DNA from 3 places in the Margalitia sp. FSL K6-0131 genome. Region 2 is predicted to be linked to each of the others. Evidence: riboswitches for the same ligand, from Rfam matches in the RefSeq annotation. Region 2 holds a riboswitch; each other region holds the start of a gene.
What was found. A riboswitch is a leader RNA that binds a small molecule or an ion and turns the genes downstream of it on or off. The one in region 2 is predicted to bind S-adenosylmethionine.
Positions count from the first base shown of each region.

Region 1: linked by a shared signal. The riboswitch ahead of NSQ59_RS08045 (methionine ABC transporter ATP-binding protein) and the one ahead of NSQ59_RS02630 (methionine biosynthesis PLP-dependent protein) in region 2 are both predicted to bind S-adenosylmethionine.
Region 3: linked by a shared signal. The riboswitch ahead of NSQ59_RS20240 (cyclase family protein) and the one ahead of NSQ59_RS02630 (methionine biosynthesis PLP-dependent protein) in region 2 are both predicted to bind S-adenosylmethionine.

Region 1 covers NZ_JBBOZS010000001.1:1,678,218-1,686,063, forward strand. Annotated here, with positions in the region: gene NSQ59_RS08025 (arsenate reductase family protein) at 41-397, shown strand; gene gcvH (glycine cleavage system protein GcvH) at 563-946, shown strand; gene NSQ59_RS08035 (thioredoxin family protein) at 1,001-1,309, shown strand; gene NSQ59_RS08040 (hypothetical protein) at 1,507-1,866, shown strand; SAM riboswitch class I at 1,960-2,074, shown strand; gene NSQ59_RS08045 (methionine ABC transporter ATP-binding protein) at 2,162-3,181, shown strand; gene NSQ59_RS08050 (methionine ABC transporter permease) at 3,183-3,851, shown strand; gene NSQ59_RS08055 (MetQ/NlpA family ABC transporter substrate-binding protein) at 3,873-4,691, shown strand; gene sufC (Fe-S cluster assembly ATPase SufC) at 5,460-6,245, shown strand; gene sufD (Fe-S cluster assembly protein SufD) at 6,262-7,572, shown strand; gene NSQ59_RS08070 (cysteine desulfurase) at 7,572-7,846, shown strand, end outside.
Region 2 covers NZ_JBBOZS010000001.1:505,865-513,710, reverse strand. Annotated here, with positions in the region: gene NSQ59_RS02640 (bifunctional homocysteine S-methyltransferase/methylenetetrahydrofolate reductase) at 1-755, opposite strand, end outside; gene metC (cystathionine beta-lyase) at 769-1,893, opposite strand; gene NSQ59_RS02630 (methionine biosynthesis PLP-dependent protein) at 1,944-3,065, opposite strand; SAM riboswitch class I at 3,144-3,253, opposite strand; gene NSQ59_RS02625 (TetR/AcrR family transcriptional regulator) at 3,365-3,949, opposite strand; gene NSQ59_RS02620 (SDR family oxidoreductase) at 4,056-4,940, opposite strand; gene NSQ59_RS02615 (hypothetical protein) at 5,145-5,591, shown strand; gene NSQ59_RS02610 (LCP family protein) at 5,690-6,652, opposite strand; gene fosB (metallothiol transferase FosB) at 6,800-7,216, shown strand; gene NSQ59_RS02600 (DinB family protein) at 7,273-7,731, shown strand.
Region 3 covers NZ_JBBOZS010000001.1:4,138,126-4,145,971, forward strand. Annotated here, with positions in the region: gene NSQ59_RS20230 (vWA domain-containing protein) at 1-29, shown strand, start outside; gene NSQ59_RS20235 (5-methyltetrahydropteroyltriglutamate--homocysteine S-methyltransferase) at 509-1,612, opposite strand; gene NSQ59_RS20240 (cyclase family protein) at 1,664-2,416, opposite strand; SAM riboswitch class I at 2,505-2,606, opposite strand; gene NSQ59_RS20245 (hypothetical protein) at 2,661-2,792, opposite strand; gene NSQ59_RS20250 (hypothetical protein) at 2,866-3,138, opposite strand; gene NSQ59_RS20255 (ABC transporter ATP-binding protein) at 3,315-3,989, opposite strand; gene NSQ59_RS20260 (ABC transporter permease) at 3,991-5,025, opposite strand; gene NSQ59_RS20265 (hypothetical protein) at 5,406-5,570, shown strand; gene NSQ59_RS20270 (GNAT family N-acetyltransferase) at 6,154-6,558, opposite strand; gene NSQ59_RS20275 (AAA family ATPase) at 7,144-7,846, opposite strand, start outside.

The DNA of each region.
Region 1 (7,846 bases), 1.2 Mb from region 2:
GCATGATTGTACTATCCATGAGAAAGGAAGTGAAACGCAGATGGCATTGACGTTTTATTGGTATCCTAAATGCGGTACTTGCCGAAAAGCAAAAAAATGGTTAGAGAGTCATAAGCATGAATTGATAGAAATTCATATTGTGGACTCGCCGCCATCTAAAGAGGAATTAAAAAAGCTCTACCATTTAAGTGGATTAGATTTAAAAAAGTTCTTTAATACGAGTGGACAAAAATATCGGGAACTCGGATTAAAAGATAAAATAAAAAGTGCATCAGAAGATGAATTACTTGATATACTTGCTTCTGATGGAATGTTAATGAAGCGGCCACTAGTTACAGATGGGAAAGATGTAACAGTTGGATTCAAGGAAGAAGAATTTGCACAAAAATGGGGATAAGAATGTAGTAAATTCTTGATTTACATACAACTTTTATGTAAATATTAACTTGTTATGTATTAATATCATAAGTCGAATTTCGACTTTAAACGCAAGTTGGGTGAGTACATATTATTATGGGAATTTCACCTGTATTTTTGAACATATTGATGGAGGGATTTTTCAATGAGTTTACCAAGTGAATTACGTTATTCAGAAGAACATGAGTGGGTAAAAGATGAAGGCGGTAATGTTCGCATCGGAATTACAGATTTTGCGCAGTCTGAGCTAGGCGACATCGTTTTCGTGGAGCTTCCTGAGGTAGGAACAGAAGTGCAAGCTGACGAACCATTCGGGAGTGTGGAATCTGTTAAAACAGTATCCGAGCTTTATGCACCAATAAGCGGAAAAGTTGTGGCTGTTAACGAAGATTTAAATGACAGCCCTGAATTTGTAAATGAATCACCATATGAAAAAGCGTGGATGATCGTAGTGGAACCATCTAATAAAGAGGAAATAAGCGAATTATTGACTGCAGAACAATATCAAGAAATGATTAACGAAGATTAATCAAAAACACCTTGGTTCTTCCAAGGTGTTTTTCCATAGATAGGATGATAGAACGTGAACGATTTAACATATGAAGAAATCAGCGAAATGATGGTAATGCAAGATAAAAGTTATACCCTCTATTTATATACTCCTTTATGTGGTACATGCCAGGTTGCGGGTAAGATTCTCAGAATAACAGAAGAACTTTTACCTTCCTTACAAATGTATAAAACAGATTTAAATTACTCTCCACAACTTGCCGAAAAATTTCAAATAGAAAGTGTCCCTTGCCTACTCCTTTTTCAAAACGGAGTATTAAGGGAAAAAATTTATGCATTTCATTCTGTTCCATTCATATTCGAAAAATTAAAAACACTTTAGAACGAATATTACAAATAGGTAGTAATATATCCAAAATATCACATATTTCTTGGGAAATAAGTAGGATAACAGTCGTGATTTGATGATTGTTGTCCTTTTTTGTTTTTAAACGCGAAAATTGCAGATAAATTTTAGGAGGAGATAAGGAGATGTTTAAAGTATTTTACAGTTAAATAACGATTGAATGGGATGATTATATGGAAAGCTGCTTAACAAAATTAAAATATCATTTTTTTGCCCGGAATCACATACAGGCCTTGTTGCCAAATGAACCTCTTACTTTTTGTATATGTATAGAAAAGGAAACTTGGGTCGTTTGGTTTTCTAAAAATGAATTTTCCTTTGAAAAAACGAATCAAGTAGATGAAATAGATACGAAAATGATAATGGGAAAACCAATTGCAATGGATCTATTAAGCGGGAATATTCGATTATCACAATTAAGAAAATATAATCATGTTGTTTACGAGGGTTCATTCCGGCATTTTCTATTGTTAGAATCCGTTTTTTGGTTATGTCGAGATTATGACGAACAAGCGGAAGCGGTTTCTTTTTAGAAATGTATAATTTTCCTTTGACATGTTAATTCTTTGCGTGTTACAATCACTTTCGTAATTATATGAACTTAATTTCAATTGAATAAATGTGTGCTCTTATCAAGAGAGGTGGAGGGATGTGCCCTATGAAACCCGGCAACCATCAGTTCATAACTGAAATGGTGCCAATTCACACAAAACAATCTTGTATTGTTTTGGAAGATGAGAGAAAGGACATCATATTTGCGTGCCTTTCTGCTCATTGCAGAGAGGCATTTTTATTTGGAACATTTCGGGAAAAGAAGGTGGAAATAATTTGATTACGATTCAACAAGTGAGAAAACAATTTAAAACGAAAAATAAAGTGGTCACTGCGGTTGATAATATTGATTTGCAAATCAAGGAAGGGGAAATCTTTGGAGTAATCGGATATTCTGGTGCCGGAAAGAGTACACTTATTCGTATGTTAAATGGATTGGAGCTTCCTACCTCGGGTGTTGTTCGAGTAGCAGGGCAGGAGATTTCCAAAATAAAAGGCAAAGCATTGAGAAAAGCTAGACAAGATATTGCCATGATTTTTCAGCATTTTAATCTATTATGGTCTCGAACCGTGCGTGAAAATATTGCCTTCCCATTAGAAATTGCCCGTGTACCAAAAAAAGTACGTATGAAGAGAGTTGATGAGCTTATTAAGCTTGTCGGGCTTGAGGGTAGAGAAAATGCATATCCATCCCAATTAAGTGGAGGACAAAAGCAAAGAGTAGGGATAGCTCGTGCATTAGCTAATAATCCGAAGGTTCTTCTTTGTGATGAGGCTACTTCAGCGCTTGATCCACAAACTACAGATTCGATTTTAGATTTATTAGTAGACATCAATAAACAATTGGGATTAACCATTGTTTTAATTACACATGAAATGCACGTCATTCGCAAAATATGCCATCGGGTCGCAGTGATGGAAAATGGGAAGATAGTAGAAACAGGACCAGTTCTGGAGGTCTTTAAAAACCCGCAGCAGCAAATTACAAAACGATTTGTTCAGCAAGTATCCGAACAGGAAGATACAAAAGAAGTAGTTTCCCATTTACTGCAAAAGTATCCGGATGGACTCGTAATAAAATTAACCTTTATTGGTGGTTCAACAGAGCAGCCGATTATAACAAATTTAATTAGGGAGTTTCCATTATCCATTAATATCTTGCAAGGGAATATTTCACAAACGCAGAATGGCTCCTATGGAACCTTATTTTTACAAATTGTTGGTCACGAAAAAGAAATGGAGCAAGCAATCCATTATTTGAAAGAACAGCAAGTTGGCGTGGAGGTGATGAAGTAAAATGATGGAGAAATTTTTTCCGGATGTTGAATGGCTATCAATGAAAGAGGCTGTATGGGAAACATTATATATGTCTTTTTGGTCTGTTCTCGCCACTTTCATTTTAGGTATTATTTTAGGACTTTTACTATTTCTTACTGCTAAAGGTCAAGCATGGGAAAATCGATTTATCCATTCGATTATTTCCGCTGTCGTTAATATATTTCGGTCCATACCGTTTATTATCTTAATCGTCCTACTAATCCCTTTTACGAAATTACTTGTAGGAACAATTATTGGAGAAACAGCAGCTTTACCGGCCTTAATTATTGGGGCTGCTCCATTCTATGCTAGGCTTGTGGAAATTGGTCTTCGTGAAATAGACAAAGGTGTCATTGAAGCAGCAAAATCAATGGGTGCCTCAACAGGTACAATTATTTTTAAAGTATTATTACCAGAATCAATGCCCGCTATTGTTTCAGGTATAACGGTCACTGCTATTGCTATTGTCGGTTACACAGCGATGGCCGGAGCAATTGGCGCCGGTGGTTTAGGAAATGTTGCATATATGGACGGTTTTGAAAGAGGCCGAAATGATGTAACTGTATTTGCTACTATTCTAGTTTTAATTATCGTGTTTATCATCCAATTTCTTGGAGATTTTATAACAAAAAAAATAGATAAACGTTAAAAACATCAGGAGGGTTAAGAAATGAAAAAATGGTTAGGTATTTTCATAGCTTCTTTATTAATTGTTTCACTGGCTGCTTGCGGAACGAAAAATTCATCTAGTAATAGCGATACAAAATTAGTTGTGGGTGCATCTAATACACCACATGCTGTCATTTTAGAAAAAGCCAAGCCGATTTTGAAGAAAAAAGGAATTGATTTACAAATTGTAAAGTATTCAGATTATGTAATGCCAAATAAAGCATTAGATTCTGGAGAACTTGATGCAAACTATTTTCAGCATATTCCTTATTTAAATTTACAAATGAAAGAAAATGGATATAAGTTCGCGGTTGCTGGTAAGATTCATATTGAGCCAATGGGAGTTTATTCGAAAAAATATAAGTCACTGAAAGACCTTCCAAATGGAGCGAAGATTATCATGAGTAATTCTGTTTCTGACCATGGCCGAATTTTATCCTTATTTGAAGCGAATGGACTTATTAAGCTTAAAGATGGTGTTGATAAAACAAAAGCAACATTAAAAGATATTGTCGATAATCCTAAACACCTTAAATTCGAATATAATTACGATCCAGCCCTGTTAACAACATTATATAAAAATGGAGAAGGGGACGCAGTTGTTATTAACTCTAATTTCGCCATTGATGCTGGTCTAAATCCTCTAAAAGACTCTATTGCGATTGAAGGAAAGGAATCGCCATATGTAAACGTTATTGCGGTACGTAAAGGTGATGAAAATAAAAAAGCAATCAAAACGCTAGTGGATGTATTACATTCAAAAGAAATTCAGGACTTCATCTTAAAAGAATGGAAAGGTGCAGTAGTACCAGTAAAATAATATATCATCTAAGCTCCGGGGTTCCGGAGCCTTTTTGTTATACAATCCATCATATTAGAGCATTTAAAAAGATTATTAAGAATACCTTCTATATAGTATTCATTTTTAAGTAGCAGAAGAGAATAACCAAAATAATGAATGAAAATCATCTTTGTTTTATTATGTTTATCTTGTTACGATGAACAACGTAAATAAAATTGAAGGGATTGGTTCATTATTAACTCTCTTAAAATCAAGTACACGACGGACATGGAAAAAGCATTGCACAGTGCACATGGAGTAGGATATGAAGTGTACAAAAGAAAGCACAGAGTCAGGATGCAAATTGAGAAAAAAAGAGAGACGGAATATGTTAACTCCCAACGTATAGTGGCCGACATTAGTCGTAGATTAAATATTGGAATAAATTAATGAAAGAAAGGTGGCAATTGTATCGCCGCCTTTTTTTATTTTTGTATATATAACCAATTGTATCCTATATTTCATCCTTATAGGGTTTTGTTTCAGGTGTTTTTTCCTATAAGAGACCTATTCTAAAGTGGAAGGGGTAACCTAGTAAGATTATCGATTTACAAAGCAATAATGATTAAGAAAAGAGCCTTTGATTACATTAAAAATAAATGTTAAATTAGATGTTGTGAGTGCTATTTAGATATAGCTTTTTATTGTCGTTCTCGGTTGCTTATAAATTTAATTTGTTATAAGATTAGAATGAGAATAGATTGAGAATGAGATGTAGAAATTTTTATATACAACGGAGGTATAATCATGGCAGGTTCAACGTTAATTATTAAGGATCTTCATGTTGAAATTGAAGGGAAAGAAATTTTAAAAGGTGTTAATTTAGAAATTAAAGGCGGAGAAATCCATGCTATCATGGGTCCAAATGGTACTGGTAAATCCACTTTATCTTCTGCGATAATGGGTCATCCTAAATATGAAGTAACACAAGGCTCCATTACTTTAGATGGAGAGAATGTTTTGGAAATGGAAGTAGATGAGCGCGCTCGTGCCGGTCTTTTCTTAGCAATGCAGTATCCAAGCGAAATTGCAGGGGTAACTAATGCTGACTTTTTACGTTCTGCAATCAATGCGAGACGTGAGGAAGGCAATGAAATTTCATTAATGAAATTTATCCGTGAGTTGGATAAAAAAATGGAATTCCTAGAAATGGATCCAGATATGGCACAACGTTATTTAAATGAAGGATTTTCAGGCGGGGAGAAAAAACGTAATGAAATTCTTCAATTAATGATGCTTCAACCAAAACTAGCTATCTTGGATGAGATTGACTCTGGATTAGATATAGATGCATTAAAGGTCGTTTCAAAAGGTATTAACGAAATGAGAAGCAGTGAGTTCGGTTGTCTAATCATCACTCACTACCAACGTTTACTTAACTATATTACTCCTGACTTTGTTCATGTTATGATGCAAGGCCGCGTTGTGAAATCCGGTGGTCCTGAATTAGCACAACGTCTAGAAGCAGAAGGATACGATTGGATTAAGCATGAATTAGGTATTGAAGACGAAACTGTCGGCCAAGAAGCATAAGGTTAGGAGGATTAACATGACTGTAGAAACAAAACTATCCGTTAGTCAGGACTATGTTCACTCTTTCTCACAAGAAAAGGGCGAGCCAGAATGGTTTACGAAGCTTCGTGTTGATGCCTTCCAAAAGGCTGATGAGCTTCCTATGCCAAGACCTGATAAAACACGTATTACAACTTGGAATTTTACTCAATTTGCGAAGCATTCGGTTGAAAGTGAAGTATATTCTTCATTAGAAGCTTTACCAGAAACAGTTCGTTCCTTAATTGAATTGGAAAACGAAAGCAAGAATCTCTATATTCAACATAATCAAACATCTGCTTTTCTATCCATTTCAGATGATTTAAAAGCAAAGGGCGTCATATTTACTGATATTATTACTGCCATTAAAGAACATTCAGAACTAGTTCAAAAATATTTTATGCAAGAAGCAGTTAAAATAAATGAACACAAATTAACAGCACTGCATGCTGCATTAATGAATGGCGGGGTATTCCTTTACATCCCGAAAAATGTGGAAATTAGTGAGCCTGTACAAACTGTTTATGTGCATGATCATGATGATGCACCGTTGTTTAATCATGTTTTAGTAGTAGCAGATGATAATAGTTCAGTTACAATTGTTGAAAATTACGTTTCAACAAATGAGAAAGCTAATGGAATTGTGAATATTATTACGGAGCTAGTAGCAAATTCCGGTGCGAAAATCTCTTATGGTGCTGTAGATACACTTGCAGAAGGCGTTACGACATATGTAAATCGCAGAGGTTTTGCGAAACGTGATGCCCACATTGAATGGGCACTAGGTATGATGAATGATGGAAACACCATTTCTGATAATACAACCAAACTTGTTGGCGATGGTTCATTCGCACATTCTAAAACAGTAGTTGTTGGACGCGGTAAGCAAACTCAAAACTTTACAACACAAATTACCCATTTCGGTAAAAATACAGAAGGCTTTATATTAAAGCATGGTGTTATGAAAGACGCGGCTTCTTCTATTTTTAACGGGATTGGCAAAATAGAACATGGTGCTACAAAATCAAATGCTGAGCAAGAATCACGTGTTTTAATGTTAAGTGAAAAAGCTCGCGGTGATGCAAACCCTATGCTGCTTATTGATGAAGATGATGTAATGGCGGGACATGCTGCTTCCGTTGGCCGTGTGGATCCGGTACAATTATATTATTTAATGAGCCGTGGGATTTCCCGCAAAGAGGCAGAACGTTTAATTATCCATGGATTCCTAGCCCCTGTAGTAAATGAAATGCCAATCGAGGGTGTTAAAAAGCAGTTAACAGAGGTTATTGAAAGGAAAGTTAAATAATGAATGCAAACGAGATCCGTAAACTGTTTCCAATCCTCGATCAGGAAGTAAACGGACATCCGTTGGTCTATTTAGATAGTGCGGCAACATCGCAAAAACCACTTTCCGTCATTGAAGCTGTAAACCAATATTATCGTCAAGATAATTCAAATGTTCATCGTGGTGTTCACACGTTAGGAACTAGAGCAACAGATAAATATGAAGGTGCACGAGATAAGGTGCGCAAATTTATCAATGCTGCATCGAGAGAAGAAATTGTATTCACTCGCGGAAC
Region 2 (7,846 bases):
GAACAACTCTTAAAGTACTCAGCATTTTTTGTAAAGACATACCTGCCATCCTCGTAATCTAGCAGACTTGCATTTGGATATGCCGATAAAAATGCCCTGTTAGGCAAGGGTATCTGCTCAAAGGATTGGATCATATGATGAGGTCCTAATCGGCAATTCAATCCGACCACATCCGCCCCAAGCTCTTCTAACCGCCGTAGTCCGTCTTTCACATATGTTCCATTTTGCAAAACCTCTGGTTCTAATAAGGAAAATTGCGCAATAACCGGTACATCCGCTTCCTCCTTCGCAATTTCCACAACTGCAAAAAGCTCCTCCGCATCATAATAGGTTTCGAGCAATATCCCATCGACCCCTTCATGGAGAAGATGATAAAGCTGTTCCCGAAAACTGCGCTTAATCTCGGCAAGAGTGATGTCTGCCTTGCGAAAACCGCGGTATCCTCCCATTGAACCGAGTATATAAGTATCTTTGTTCGCAGCCTGCTTGACAATCCGGACCGCTTCTATATTGATGGCTTTTACCTGCTCCTCCAGACCATACTGGCTTAATTTATAGTAATTAGCACCATAGGTATTTGTTTGGATAACCTGTGCACCCGCCTGTATATATGCTTGATGAATATTAAAAATATCCTCGCTATGGGATAAATTAAATTCCTCGTAGCATGTATCTTTTCCGTAGGAGTAGAGAAGCGTTCCCATGGCACCATCCGCAACTAAAATAGAGTTCTTTAGTCTATCTAATAAGTTCATGCCTTCACTCCTTTTATTTAATGGTTGCAGCAAAACGAATTGCTTTCTGCAGCGATTGTTCGAAATCCTCCAGTAAATCATCTACATGCTCAAGACCGACAGATAACCGGAGAACACCATCTGTAATTCCCCTTCTTTCCCGTTCCTGCTTTGGCATTGCAGCATGAGACATGGTTGCCGGATAGGAAAGGATTGATTCCACCGCCCCCAAACTTACTGCGAAAACAGGAATCCGAACATTCTCGACAAATGCTTTTGTACATTCCCTGTCAGGCAAGCGAAACGAAAGGACAGCACCTGCTCCTTTCGCCTGTGAATGGTGAATAGCGTATCCTGGGTGAGAGGTTAATCCTGGATAAAATACTTCCTCGATAAGCGGGTGTTTCACTAGAAAAGTAGCAATTTGTTCGGCAGTCTTGGAGGACTGCTGAAGCCTGACACTCAATGTTTTCATTCCTCTTAATAACAACCAGCAATCCTGCACCCCTAATACAGACCCGAACGCATTTTGAATAAACCCAACCTTTTTAGCAAGGTCATCGTTCTTTACAACTGCGAGACCAGCCACAACATCACTGTGACCTGATAAAAATTTCGTAGCACTATGAAGGACAATGTCAGCGCCAAGGTCTAATGGCCTTTGAAGAAACGGAGTCATGAAAGTATTATCAACAAACACTAAACAACCGTTTGCTTTCGCTATTTTTATAACACCTTTCAGATCGGTAATATGCAAAAGCGGATTTGAAGGAGTTTCTACATATAAAACCTTTGTATTCGGCCGGATGCCCTGTGCCACTTGATCCAAATCGGTCATATCGACAAAGGTATGTTCTATTTGAAATCTCGTTAAAACCTCTGTAACGATTCTGTATGTTCCGCCATATACATCCTGGGATATGAGAACATGATCCCCTGCGGAAAGAAGCATAAAAGCGGATGAAATGGCAGCCATTCCAGACGAAAAAGCAAAGCCTGCTGTTCCTCCTTCTAAATCAGCAATTGTCTCCTCCAGTATTTTCCGAGTCGGGTTTCCCGAACGGCTATAATCGAACTCGCCAAATTGATTAAAGGATGATTGATGGAAGGTGGATGAATAATGAATAGGCGGGTTCACTGCCCCCGTTACCCCATCAATATATCCTCACCTGTGAACTAGCTTTGTATCAAATGCATGATGAATACCCATTACAGCACCAACTCCTCCTGCCGAATTTTCGCAAATGCCTGCTCTAAATCACTAATTAAATCATCTGCATGTTCAATCCCTACTGAAAAACGCAGCAGCCTGTTGCATACACCACGCTTAATACGTACTTCTTCCGGAATATCAGCATGTGTTTGCGTAGCCGGATAGGTAATGAAGCTCTCCACACCGCCTAAGCTTTCTGCAAAAGTAATCAACTGTAAACTCTTTAAAAAAGCCGGAACCCATTCTGCTTTTTGCAAACGAAAGGACACCATTCCACCTTTATTTGGATAAAGAACACTTTCAACCTCAGGACATTCTTGTAAAAACTCAACTAATTTTTTCGCATTTTCCTGATGGCGTTCCATTCTTATACTCAAGGTTTTTAAACCGCGAATTAACAGCCAGGAATCAAATGGTGACAAAACAGCACCAGCCCCATTATGGTAGGCACTAAGCTTTTCACAAATAGCAGTATCTTTCGCCACAACAAGTCCGGCAAGCACATCATTATGACCGCCTATATATTTGGTTGCACTGTGAAGGACAATATCTGCTCCAAGTGTTATTGGTTTTTGTAAGTACGGGGTTAAAAAAGTATTATCAACAATCAGCAGCAGATCATTTTTTTCTGCAACCGCAGCAATAGCCGAAATATCCGTTTCAATCATTAAAGGATTAGTTGGTGTTTCTACTAAGATTGCTTTAGTTTTCTCTGTTATCGCTGCCTTAAGCTTAGCCGTATCATTTAAATCGATAAAATGTGTACGAATTCCGTAGCTTTCCGAGTATTGTTGAAGCAAGCGATAGGTTCCACCGTATAAATCATCGGAAGCAATAATCTCTTCATTTTGGCGAAAGAGGGATAATACGAGTTGAATAGCAGCCATTCCTGAACTGCAAGCAAATCCTTGCTTCCCTTCCTCCAGTTTGGCAAAGCTATCCTCCAAAAGCGCACGGGTCGGATTTTTCGTACGGGAATAATCATAGCCCGTGGAAAGTCCGATTCCCGCGTGGCGATAAGCGGTTGAAAAGTAAACAGGCGGATTCACCGCGCCTGTTACCTGTTCACTGCGGTTTCCAATTTGTACAAGCTCTGTATGAATATGATGATTTGTCATGAAATATCCTCCTATTTGTTGAATACAAAATAAAAAGGACCTCCATAAGAAGAAGTCCTCGAAAATGCCCTAACATTCTTCTTATCTTTCAGGCAAAAAAATACCTGCTGGAATTAGCACCATTTCAATAAAAATTGACGGTTGCTGAGGCGTCATCGGGCCAGTCCCTCTACCTCTCTTGATAAGATTTTTAGTATTTAGTTATTATTCAGAAATTTACCAACTTAATTAACAATTTACAACAATAATTTGCTTTTATCAAGTAAAATCTTTTTAAAATAGTGGTAAAGCGAAATATATTATTTTGATAAAATCTTCATCAGGCTATCGATTTCGTTTACCCAATAGTTTTCATCTGTATAAACGTCTTGAATCATCAGACCGCTGATAACAGAAAGATAGAGGAACAAGATCCGATGAGGATCCCCTTCACAAAATTCCCCCATCTCCTGACCTTTAACAAATATTGGGATTAATTGCTCAATTGTGTCCTTTGAAGAGAATTGATCTAGAAGCTGCTTTACCTTGACAGGCGTCTCATCGGATGTATGCGCCTGCTGTATGAGCAAGAAATATTGTTTGTGATTTTCCTCCAGCATATTTTTAGTCAATGCTTTTAGCTGTTCAAACGGTGTTCCGGGAAGGTTTCCGATATTCGCTATTGCTGTCTGCGCTTCTTCCAATGCTTCCTGAACAAGCAAGCTGAAAAGCTCTTCTTTAGAGCTGAAATAACGGTAGGACAACCCTTGACTAATTCCTGCTTCTGCTGCAATCATACTCATTTTTGTTCCCGAAATTCCTTTGCGGGCAAATACTTTCAAGGCAGCGCGCTTAATCTCTTCTCTTCTTTCATCTTGGGCATAATCCTGTTCTTTTAACGTCATTTTAAAAGTACACTCCCATCTATTGTGTATTTAGGCTGTATTGAAGCTTATTCATTCTTAATTGAAATAAGGATGTTTATAAGGCTTTCGTTAACAAAAGCTGAGGTTAACCAACTTGTTCTTGGCTGATTTCCCACAGACGCTTTGCTGCCTCCAGATTTTGAGCCGGTACTGATGGAAGAATTTTTTTCATATCCGCATAATAACCGCCGTTATCCTCTGAAATATCATCTGTATCTGCAAGCCATACTAATGTTTCGGCACCTTTTTCCGGACTGCGGGAAAAAGGCTTCATTCCTGCCATTGTTAACCGAGCCAATAAGCCATTATTTTGATTAAAATTTGTTGCAACAAGCCCCGGGTCGAAGCAGTGTGCTGTAACCCCTGTTCCTTCTAACCGTTTAGCTAATTCTGTAGTAAATAAGATGTTGGCAAGCTTCGTCTCGCCATACCTGATAGTAGGTCCGCCGAAAAGCATTTTTGGAAAAGAATATAAGCTTTTAGCATGTATATCATCAAAGTCTATTCCTTTCTTCACCATTTTGTGGCCGTGAGAGGCAGTGGTAATGATACGGGCGTTACCATTTTCCTTTAATCTTTCCAAGAGAAGTGTTGTCAAAAGAAATGGTCCTAAATGATTAACTGCCCACGTCATCTCCATCCCATCGACACTTTCTTGACGTCGATCAAACATTGCTCCAGCATTATTAATGAGAATATCAATTTTCGGGCACTTTGACAAAATCTCTTTTGCTACCTGTCTGATTGATTCTTGAGAAGACATGTCAGCTAAAAACACATCTACCACCGTCTTTCCTCCCGACACATTTTTTAATTGCGTTGCCAATTCATTTGCCTTAACTTGATTTCGTGCGATAATTCCTAAATTTGCACCGCGCTTGACTAGCTCCTTAGCCGTAGCCAACCCTATACCGCTAGTAGCCCCAGTTATAATAATGTACTTTCCTTTTACAGTCCATCTTTTTTCCATTTTAACCATCCTCCTAAGTTATCGTGAATGAATGAATCATTCATTTATTTGATTTTATTTTATGTTGCATTATTTTAATTGTCAATATAGTTTTTATAAAAATTATTAATAATCTGAAAATGAGTGAGATTCTTTTCGAAACAAGGAAAAACAGAGCATTTCAAAGAATTTATATGTATTAAACCAGAAAGGAAGACTTTATCCATGACTGCTATTACGAAAGACATACATAAAAAATTGGCGATTGACAATTTCAATCAAACATGGGATTTAATCGAAAAGGAAAATCGCACCAAAATGGAAGATGATACAATGATACATATGGCGCATACATCCCGTTTTCATTGGGGAATAATTGGGGAACCGGTTAACCTTTCTAGAGGTGAATGGCAAATATCCAGAGTGTATTCCATCCTTAAGCGAGCTGAGCCTGCACTTTACCATGCAAAAAGAAATTTAGAAATATGCCTTGAAAACCAAATTGGGGACTTCGATCTTGCATTTGCTTATGAGGCATTAGCCCGTGCATATATGATCGCTGGGAATATAGAAGAAGTACATCATTATAAAATGCTTGCCACCCAAGCAAGTGAACATATAAAAAAAGAAGCAGATCGAAAATTATTGTTAGATGATCTGAAAACCATATAACTATGGCCGTTATGATGATCGAAACATTTTAAAGATTAATAGACATTATAAAGGAATCAAAAAAGCTAGTCCTCTTTTTTAGAAGACTAGCTTTTTGTTTATGGATTTGAGCTGTTGACTGTACTGCTATTATCATTCAAAAAATTATTAATCGCTTGCTGGTTTTTCTCTTTATCAATTTCCAAAACAGCACCATCATAGGATACATATCCATTTTGGTAAGCACCTTGAACTGGCACTGTTAAAGTATCGATATTTTTCGGACGTTTTAGTAAAAACTCACTAGCTAACGCAATCGCATCACTGGTATCCATATTCGTTTGAATATAAGGCTGGATTGTTCCTAATAACTTAGGTGCTTTTGTAAATCCATTTACACTTAGAACTTCATCCTTTATAGCTTGAAGAACCTCTTGCTGGCGTTCTACACGGCCAAAATCACCTTGAGCATCATGTCTAAACCTTGCATACCCTAATAATTCTTTACCGTGCAGCTTTTGAAGACCTGGATGTAATGTAACACCAATATTTTTTGACATTTCTTTTTTCACATTAATTTCAATGCCATCAGGTGCGAGTGTATCGACAATTTTTTCAAATCCTTTAAAATTCACCATTACATAATACTGAACATCTAGACCAAAATTCTGTTTAATCGTTTTTCGCAGTAATTCCGGTCCTCCTAGGAAGTATGCTGTATTCAACTTATAATTTTTATATCCCGGAATTTCGACAAACATATCCCTCATCAAAGAGATAAGCTTCACCTTTTTATTCTTTGGATCATATTGTGCAACCATCATGGAATCCGTACGGGACTTTTCATTCTTGCGCTGATCGATTCCAAGCAATAAAAAGTTTACCTTTCCATTGGCGTCCTTTTCACCATGAAACACTATTTTTTCTTTTTTAATTCCGTCATTACCTGCTTGTTTGATACCTGAATAATATTGAAAAGCAACATATATCACTGCTGCTATAATAATCACAAAAAATAACAAGAGGAGAATTCTTCTTCTTCTTTTTTTCCTTCTTGTTTTTTTATCAAGTCTTGTAACCATAGTATCCCTCAACTTTGAAGATAGATTTATTCTTATCTATACAATTTTTGGTGACCTTTCTATTATCAATGAAAAACCGAAATTTGTCACCCCTCCAATTTCTGCTGATATAATAGGAGAAAGTTACCTTAAGAGGATGTGCATGATATGAAAGGGATAAATCACCTGTTATTTTCTGTATCAAATTTGGAGAATTCTATCGATTTTTACGAGAAGGTTTTTGATGCAAAATTGCTTGTAAAAGGGAATACCACCGCGTATTTTGACCTTAACGGGATATGGTTAGCACTTAACGAGGAAAAAGATATCCCCCGGAATGACATCCACTATTCCTATACCCATATCGCCTTTTCGATAGAGGAACAAGAATACGAACATTTTTTGTCGAAATTTCAAAACTTAAAAGTGAATATTCTTCCTGGAAGAAATCGTGATGAAAAGGATCGCAAATCCATTTATTTTACCGACCCGGATGGACATAAGTTTGAACTACACACAGGGACTTTGGAAGATAGATTAACTTATTATAAGGAAGAAAAAAAACATATGAATTTTTATACTTAAAATGGTAATATATAAGTGGAAATATTCAGATTTATCAGGAGTCGGAGGATAGGGTTATGTTACAAAGAGATGAAATCTTATTTAATCAACTAGAATCATTCAGAGAATGGACACTTGGACTTTTAAAAAATATTACTGAAGAGCAGGCTGATATTGTGCCTAAAGGATTCAACAACAATATTCGTTGGAATTTAGGGCATATCTATTTGGACCAATACCTTTGGATTAAAGCTGTAACAAAAGAACCAATTCCGATTCCCGAGGGCTTTCAAGAGTGGTTTGGCTTTGGGACAAAACCGGCAGATTGGAAAACTGCTCCTCCGCGTTTAGATCAGCTAAAAAAGTTGTTGGCTGAACAGCCTAAAGTAATTCGTGAACTATACGGAAACCGTTTAGAGGAAGAATTTGCACCAACAGAGCTCGGAATGCATACAATCGCCCAAGTTCTTGTCCGTACTATTTATCATGAAGGAATGCACGCGGAAACGATTAAGTTGATGAAGAGGTTTCTGTAGAATTTGGGATTGAGAAGTAATTGTTCCGGATTAGGGATTGAGAATGTCCTTCACTTTTTTGTGAAGGACATTCCTTGGGGATTGCAATGGAATCGTGTCCTTCATCGACTTTGTG
Region 3 (7,846 bases), 3.6 Mb from region 2:
TGAGAAAAGAAAGCGGGAAAGTATGGTAGTAAAGTAAGAAACGAACATGATTTGAACATTTTTACCCCGGCATGAAAATTATTCTGGGCCAATCGATATCAAAGCTGTATTCATGAAATCAGATTTTCTATTTCCACAAAGATTCCCTAGTCCACTATAAACTTTTCTATCGGTTTATGGTAAGATTAAATTCCTTGGCAGGGGCAACTAAAAAAGAGAGTTTGCATTTTATTGCGAACTCTCTTTTTTTCATGAGGAGCACTTGAACATTTTGTGTTAGGGCTTGAATAATTAAAAAATCAGATACTTTTCTACGATAAATAAAACTTAATATGAAAATTGGAAGAATGTGCATGCGATAGAAGGCAAGAATAATAAATAGACAATCGTTCATTTCAAATTCTGCCTATTTCATCTTTCCTAGAAAAAACACCCAAAACTGTTTATTTAACAACACTTTTGGGTGATTCACCGTTTTAAAACAACTTGGTTAAAAATTAGTTATTTCCTATCCCCATATTTCTTTAGAAATATCTACAATATATTTCAACTTCGCCCATTGTTCTTCTTCGGATAAAATATTCCCATGATGAGTAGAAGCAAAACCGCATTGAGGGCTGATACATAATTGCTCTAATGGTACGTATTTTGTTGCTTCCTTCACGCGTGCTTTAATGGTCTCCTTATCTTCTAATTTACCATGCTTCGATGTGAAGACACCCAGCACGACTTGGGGGCCCCCATTTGGAATGTATTCCAAAGGTTTGAAATCTCCCGAACGATCGTCATCATATTCCAGGAAAAATCCGTTGACTTTTTCTTTTGCAAATAAGGTTGGCGCGATTTTTGCATAACTGCCTTCAAAAGCCCATTTCGATCGGTAGTTACCACGGCAAAGATGAGTCGTTACAATTAGATCTTCCGGTTTATCCTCCAGTACTCCATTTGCAACACGTAAGGCTAATTCTATTAATTCTTCACGGGAATAACCGCTATCATGAAATGGAATTTCCGGTGCATTAAGACCTGCAATGTAGACATCATCTAGCTGAAGATAACGGCAGCCAGCATCATAAAAGGCTTTAATTGCCTCGCGGTACGCTTGAATAATATCATTTGCATATTCTTCAATGTTAGGATAAACATCCAGATTACGGATACCAGTGTTAAATAATTGATTAGGACTCGGAATCGTTTGCTTTGCAATGGCACGGTCTCCAACGATTTCTTTAAATTCAATAAAGTCTTTTACATGTGGGTGATGAGGGTTAAATGAGATTTTTCCAACCACACGAACATTGTATCGTTCTGTTTCCTCCCCCTTAAATTTAAAGCCATGCTCTGGAATGTAGCCCTCTACACCATTTAAATGCTCTAGAAAATCCGTATGCCAAAATCTTCGGCGGAATTCTCCATCTGTGACAGCTTGCAGTCCGACTTCGATTTGTTTATCAACAACTTTCTTAATCTCGTCTGTTTCAATTTCATGTAGTTCTTGTGCTGTAATATTCCCTTCTTGGAAATCCTTCCTGGCCTTATGAATTCTTGCTGGTCGTAATAAACTTCCCACATGGTCTGCTCTGAATGGAGCTTTTATTAATGTTTTTGTCATTTTAATCTCTCTCCCTTAGTATTTTTTAAATCTATCAAATGTATTAAGTATTTATGGCAAAATAGCAAAAGAACGAACTGGAAAACCAGTTGCTTTCTCAGGCTTTGGACTAATATTGAAAATTACAGCTCCTTTGGCTGGCAACTTATCTAGGTTCGTCAACAATTCCACTTGAAATGTATCTTGTTCAAGCACATAGTATTCACCAACGAGGGAACCATTTTTGCGAAAATCAAGGGCCGCATCTGTATCAAATGTTTCGTGTCCAACAGCTTTAATCTTTCTTTCTTCAAATAAAAATTTTAAGGCTTCTATTCCCCATCCCGGAGTGTGACTATTTCCCTCTTTATCTTTATTTTCAAATGCCTCCTTATTAGGCCAACGCTTCCCCCAATCAGTACGTAAAGCGACAAATGTACCTGCTTCGATTTTTCCATGTTCCGCTTCAAACTTTAAGACATCATCAACAGATAATATAAAGTCATTATCTTCTTCCGCTTCCCTCGATTTATCAATTACAATATGAGGCAATACGAGTTCCTTTAGCTCTAGATCCTCAAGGTAACGTTTGTTTCGAACGAAATGTATGGGGGCATCGATATGTGTTCCATACTGACCTGGAAAATGGAAACCTTGTGCAAAAAAGCCATCATCATGGGTAAAAAGTGTTGTAAACTCTGCATCGTCAAAAGCGGAAAAATGTGGGGAATTCGGGCCAAAAGTATGTGTGAGATCAACCCATTCTTTCCTTTGAAGTACCTCAAAGACTTTCAAAAGCTCATTATCTGTTTTTACTGTTGACATAAAATCACCTCATATATGAATGTAAATATTAAAAACCCCTCTTCTAGAAAACAGAAGAGGGGTGAATAGACGAAAACATTACCTGCTCCTCTTATCTTCTAGCCTTACGCTACTGGAATTGGCACAGTACTTAAAAAAGTCCGCTGCCGAGGCTTCAAAGGGCCAGTCCCTCCACCTCTCTGGATAAGAAAAAATTCAAAATATTAAGTTATGGAATTTACTATACAATTTGAAAGGAAATTTGTCAACATGGGTTAATGGAGGATTTTTCTAGGTCTTCTTTAATATAGGATCTTTTCTTAAACTTTGATGCTTCTATTAATTCATTTGTTACATCTGAGATAAATTCAGATTTTGTTGCTTCGTATATGATCAATATCTTCTTCCCCTTTTACGTTTCTAGTTATAGATTATTAATACGTAAAAACCCACCTTTTGGGTGGGTAATACTATTTATGTCTTACTGTATTCCACAATACCTTCTGAGTTGTTAATGTTCTATTACATTTGTAATTACTATTATATTTTTTTATTAGAGAAACAATAGTAGATTTCGATTTACCAGAAACTTGACTAGTCGGGTGATGAAACATATAGACACAGTCACTTGTTCGAAAATGTCCACCTAGCCTATCCGTTCTTCCGGAATGAGCGGATGCACTATTTACACTAACCACAAATAAAAATGCCGCAATAATTATCGTTGTAATAACTTTTTTCAAAAATCTCCCTCCCTAAATATTCATATATTTAGATTATTTTGTAAATAATAGAAAAATGATTTTTGCATGAAATAGAAGTATTAGAAAAAAAACAGCCCAACACAAAGCGTTAGGGCTGTTCTCAAACAGTTAACTCATTAAGATGTATTCTTTAAGTCAACGGAATATATTTTTTTCTACAATATTACTCCATCGCCCATTTTAATAACATGATCAGCAAATGATAGCATTTCTTCATCATGGGTAACCATTAAAGTCGTGATATTCAACGTTTTTGTTAAATCTCTGATTAACGTCATAACGTCCTTTGACCTTTTTGAGTCCAAACTAGCAGTAGGTTCATCTGCAAACAGGACTTTGGGTTGATGGATAATCGCACGAGCAATGGCTACACGCTGCTTTTCACCACCTGATAATGATGATGAATAAGCATTTTTCCGGTGATCCATTTCTACCAATTTTAATACTTTATCGATTTCCTTTTTTCGTGCATGTTTACTGAGGGTAGATTCAGATACGTCCAACATTAACATTAGTTGCTCTTCTACTGTGAGAAAAGGAACAAGATGTGCGAATTGAAAGACAAACCCAAATTGACTTGCACGTATTTTTCGAACTTGTTCAGCATTCATGGCAGTCATATTTTTTCCATCAAAGATTACTTGCCCATTGGAAGCGGGTTGAAGGCCGGCAGCTATAGTAAGAAGGGTACTTTTTCCAGAACCTGATGCTCCCACTAATGCTGTAACTTCTCCTTCCCTAAGTGAAAGATTAATTCCCTTTAGTATTTCCTCCTGTACATCCCCATTAGTAAACGTTTTTCTCACTTCATTAATCGTAAATAATGACATATTAAACCTCTCCTTGTTGAATAGCTTGTAGTGGTTCAACTTTTTTAATTTGTATACCCGATAGCGAAGCCCCAATAAATCCGATGACAAGGAAGACAATCGATATTTGTACAGTTGTTGCAGGTGTTAAACTAAAAGGTATTCCTTTAGGGGCTATGTTATTAAACAATTGACTGAGTCCAATCGATAGAGCAAGCGCAATGACAGTAATCAAAATCATCTGTGTCCACATTATCTTGAACAAGCTGCTTGTTTTTAAACCAATTGCTTTCAGAATACCGTATAGACCAATTTTTTGGACATTCATCATATAGAAAAAGATAGCAAACAACATGCCGCTGATGACAACTAAAAACCATACGATCATATTTAGGGACATCTGTTCTGCATTATAACTCGGAATTGAGTTAAGAAACTGCTTTTTCGAAAATGATTGTAATCCTTTTATTCCTTGTGTTGAATCATCTCCCGGTTTGAATATCAATTGCATTTCATTGACTCGATACATTTCTTTGTAGTCCTGCATATTGATATAAGCCACAGGTGCATGGCTAAATTTCTTTTGGTCTACAAAACCTTTTACCATAAACTTGCCGCTGTATTGATTATTCGTTAAGGTATCTCCTATCTTTATACCTTCGTCTTTCATAGAACTATCAAGGACAACTTCACCCTTTTTTACATTTGTAAATAATTTGGAATCTGTTGATGTTACAAATGCAACGCTTCGTTGTTTCCCATCACGATCATTTAAAAATCCCATCTGAATAGAAAATGCTGCAGCATCTTTTTGGTTTTGTAAGATGTGATCTTGTGTGCTTTTCTTTATCCTTGAAAGATTATAGTTTTCGTCTGCATCTTTCGTCATATAGAATTGTCCATTTGGTAAATCTTTAATTAATGCTGCATTGTCTTGTGATAATCCATTTGCCAAACCGGATATAATTAACGTTAATAAACTAACGAGAAAAACAATCGAACCTAAAATTAAAAATCTCACTTTATTTTTCTTCATTTCTTTCCAAGCGATGTTCATCTTTATTCCTCCAATCTTCTTTCGACTTCCTTAATATACAACCGTAATATGAACGGACGATGAACAGGCTGTTACATTTCAAAATTTACACTTTAAAGTGTTGCTGCCTTTGGATAGCAAAGGCACTTTTCTACGACATAGCAAGTCTATGACATTTTGTATCGTCAATACACGTTTTGGCGAATTTTCTCTGCACATATTTTCCTTTAAATTGTCCCGGTTGTTAACAATAACCAACACTCCTTTTACTCTTGTCTATCGTTGTTGAAATTTGTTGCATAGGATATATAAAAGGAATAACAGTAAATGTGGGTGACCTTATCCAATAAGTTTTAGTATCCAAATTAGTGCTATATTTTTCAGAAGGATGTTTGAGCAAAATGACTCAACAAAAGGTGATTATTTTTCTACCTGCTTACTACGAAGAGGAATCAATCGCGGAAGTAATCGGGAAAATACCACGGTCATTTAATCGGGATATAGAGATTCAAGTTGTTTCAAGTGATGGAACCGTTCAAGCAGCATATAAGGCAGGTGCAGATTAGGTTAAATAACTTACGGAAAAGCATGGTAATTCGTAAAGGAATTCGCCATGCTTTTTATACGGAGATTTTCCGGTTAATGTATAGATAGGAGGCTTTTGAAGCAGAAATAAGCGGAGATTTTCCGATAAACCTGCTCTAAATAAGGCCAAATCCAAAGAATTGGATAACATAAACGGGAAAACTTCCTTTATTTTTAAGGAAATATGGGTATTTCCCAATTTAAGCGGAATTATTCCGTTTATTTTTCAAACACTGTGGAATCAACATTCTGTTTTAACAGACATCCATGCAAAAAAATTTGCACATCAATGAATGAAATATCTATAAAGAGCATCTGATAATCCCATTTATTAGCAAGGTAATATATTTGTTAGCATCTCTTTTCTTATAATTAAACATGGTAATTTAAATCTTTTTTGGCGAGATTTCGCATTTTAATTAGTTTAATACAAGATTAATGAGACGCAAAAAGCATGGCGAATTCATATTACCATGCTTTTTTGTTTTCTTATTTAACCTTTTTTACTTTTTACCTTCAAAGAGAATCAGGATTGTTACTACATGTATCCGTTTTAATCTTATTTTAACTTCCTGATTGCCTTTGATAGTTCCTAAAAATCATACTATTTCCTTTCATCATTCCGAACTTTTTATAAAAAGGAACCAAGTCATCGTCACAACATAAATCAATCATATAGATGTTATCAAGTTCTTTTAGCATTTGCTTGACTAATTCTTTGCCAATACCTTTATTCTTGTATTCCGGTAAAACCTCAAGAAGTGGAATATAAGCCGAAAGAATTCCATCACTAATAGCGGTTATAAATCCAACTACTTGATTAGTGTTCTCATCCATCGCAATAACCACTTTACTACTGTTTTTTAAGAGTTTTAAATGTGTTTGTGGACTTGGCGGATTCGGCCAATCTACAAAGAAACCCTTAAGCATATTAGAGGTTATACCCTCGAGTGAGTTTTTAAATATCATACTATATCATCTCCTAATTTGTTTTAGAATTTTAGGCAGATGATTTGTATCAAAAGTAAAGTAACAAAAGAGTGTCCCCCAAGCATTTCTAGAATCCTATACAATTGTTCGACATAAAGACTAAAAATCCTTTTATTTTTAGTTTTAACTGTTTCTGCAAACTTTGTTGTTCTTTGAAGGCAATAAACTAAAATTTGGAGTTAAGGGAAAATACGGTAATTTTATATTATGCTACTAGCTGGAGGTATCAGAAAATAAAAAGGTTCCAAAAAGTATTTTATAAATATTTACAGTTTATTTCTTTGTGCATACTGACTGCTGGACTATTATCTGTATTTATCTTTTATTGGGAAAACATCCATCACTTTGTTTCTTGTTGGATAACTAAATACATGTCCATAGTGGGTTTGAAGGACAAAACTTAGCTGAGTAACAGGAAAGTTGTCCTTCATCCCAGTTATAAGAGATATAACTTTATACAACTTTCCTATGAAATTAGTGGAGAAATATGTGAAAAGTAACTACTGGCCATGCTTGTTACTTACAGTTTTGTAACTTAATAATAACAAAAAATGCCCCCATGTTTCACCTGACACGCTTCACTTTAAACACTGTACTTTTTGGTATATTTGGATTGTGGTGCACGACATATGCTTTCGAGAAACGATACAGGTACTCTTCTTCATGAGATTTTGGAGTAAGAATAATCATTTTTCGTTGCAATTCTTGTTCATATAATCCAAACACTTTTTCTTTTCGCCCTTCATCAAGGGCACTATCAAATTCATCTAGGACAATGTATCCTGGTGATGCCTCGATTGTTTGCAATAACGCCAGTGCAAACAATAAAGAACTGAGTGATTCCTCACCGCCTGATACACCTTTTCCAACTTTACCGCCACGTGCTTTCACACTAACATCTTCTAATTTTCCACGATGACCTTCTTTTCTTGCCTTAATAAAAAGTGTATACCGAATTTGTCCGCGGCGATCGGTGTTCATATCCCACTCAATTTTCCCTTCAAAACCGAATAAAGACATATAGTGAACAAATTTCTGGTTCACACCGATAATCTTCATGTTAATGGTATCTTCCAGTTCATCTTTAAACCGTTCCATTCGTTCTATATATTCTTCTAATAAGATTTTTGATTTTTTCACTTCATTCTCGGACCGATCATATTCTTCCTTCATTTTTGCATAGTTTTCAGGTGCTGCTTCATCAATACCTGTTTGGTTTATCGCAAATTCAAAGGTTGTTTTTCCATTATTGCGTAAATCTTCCGCT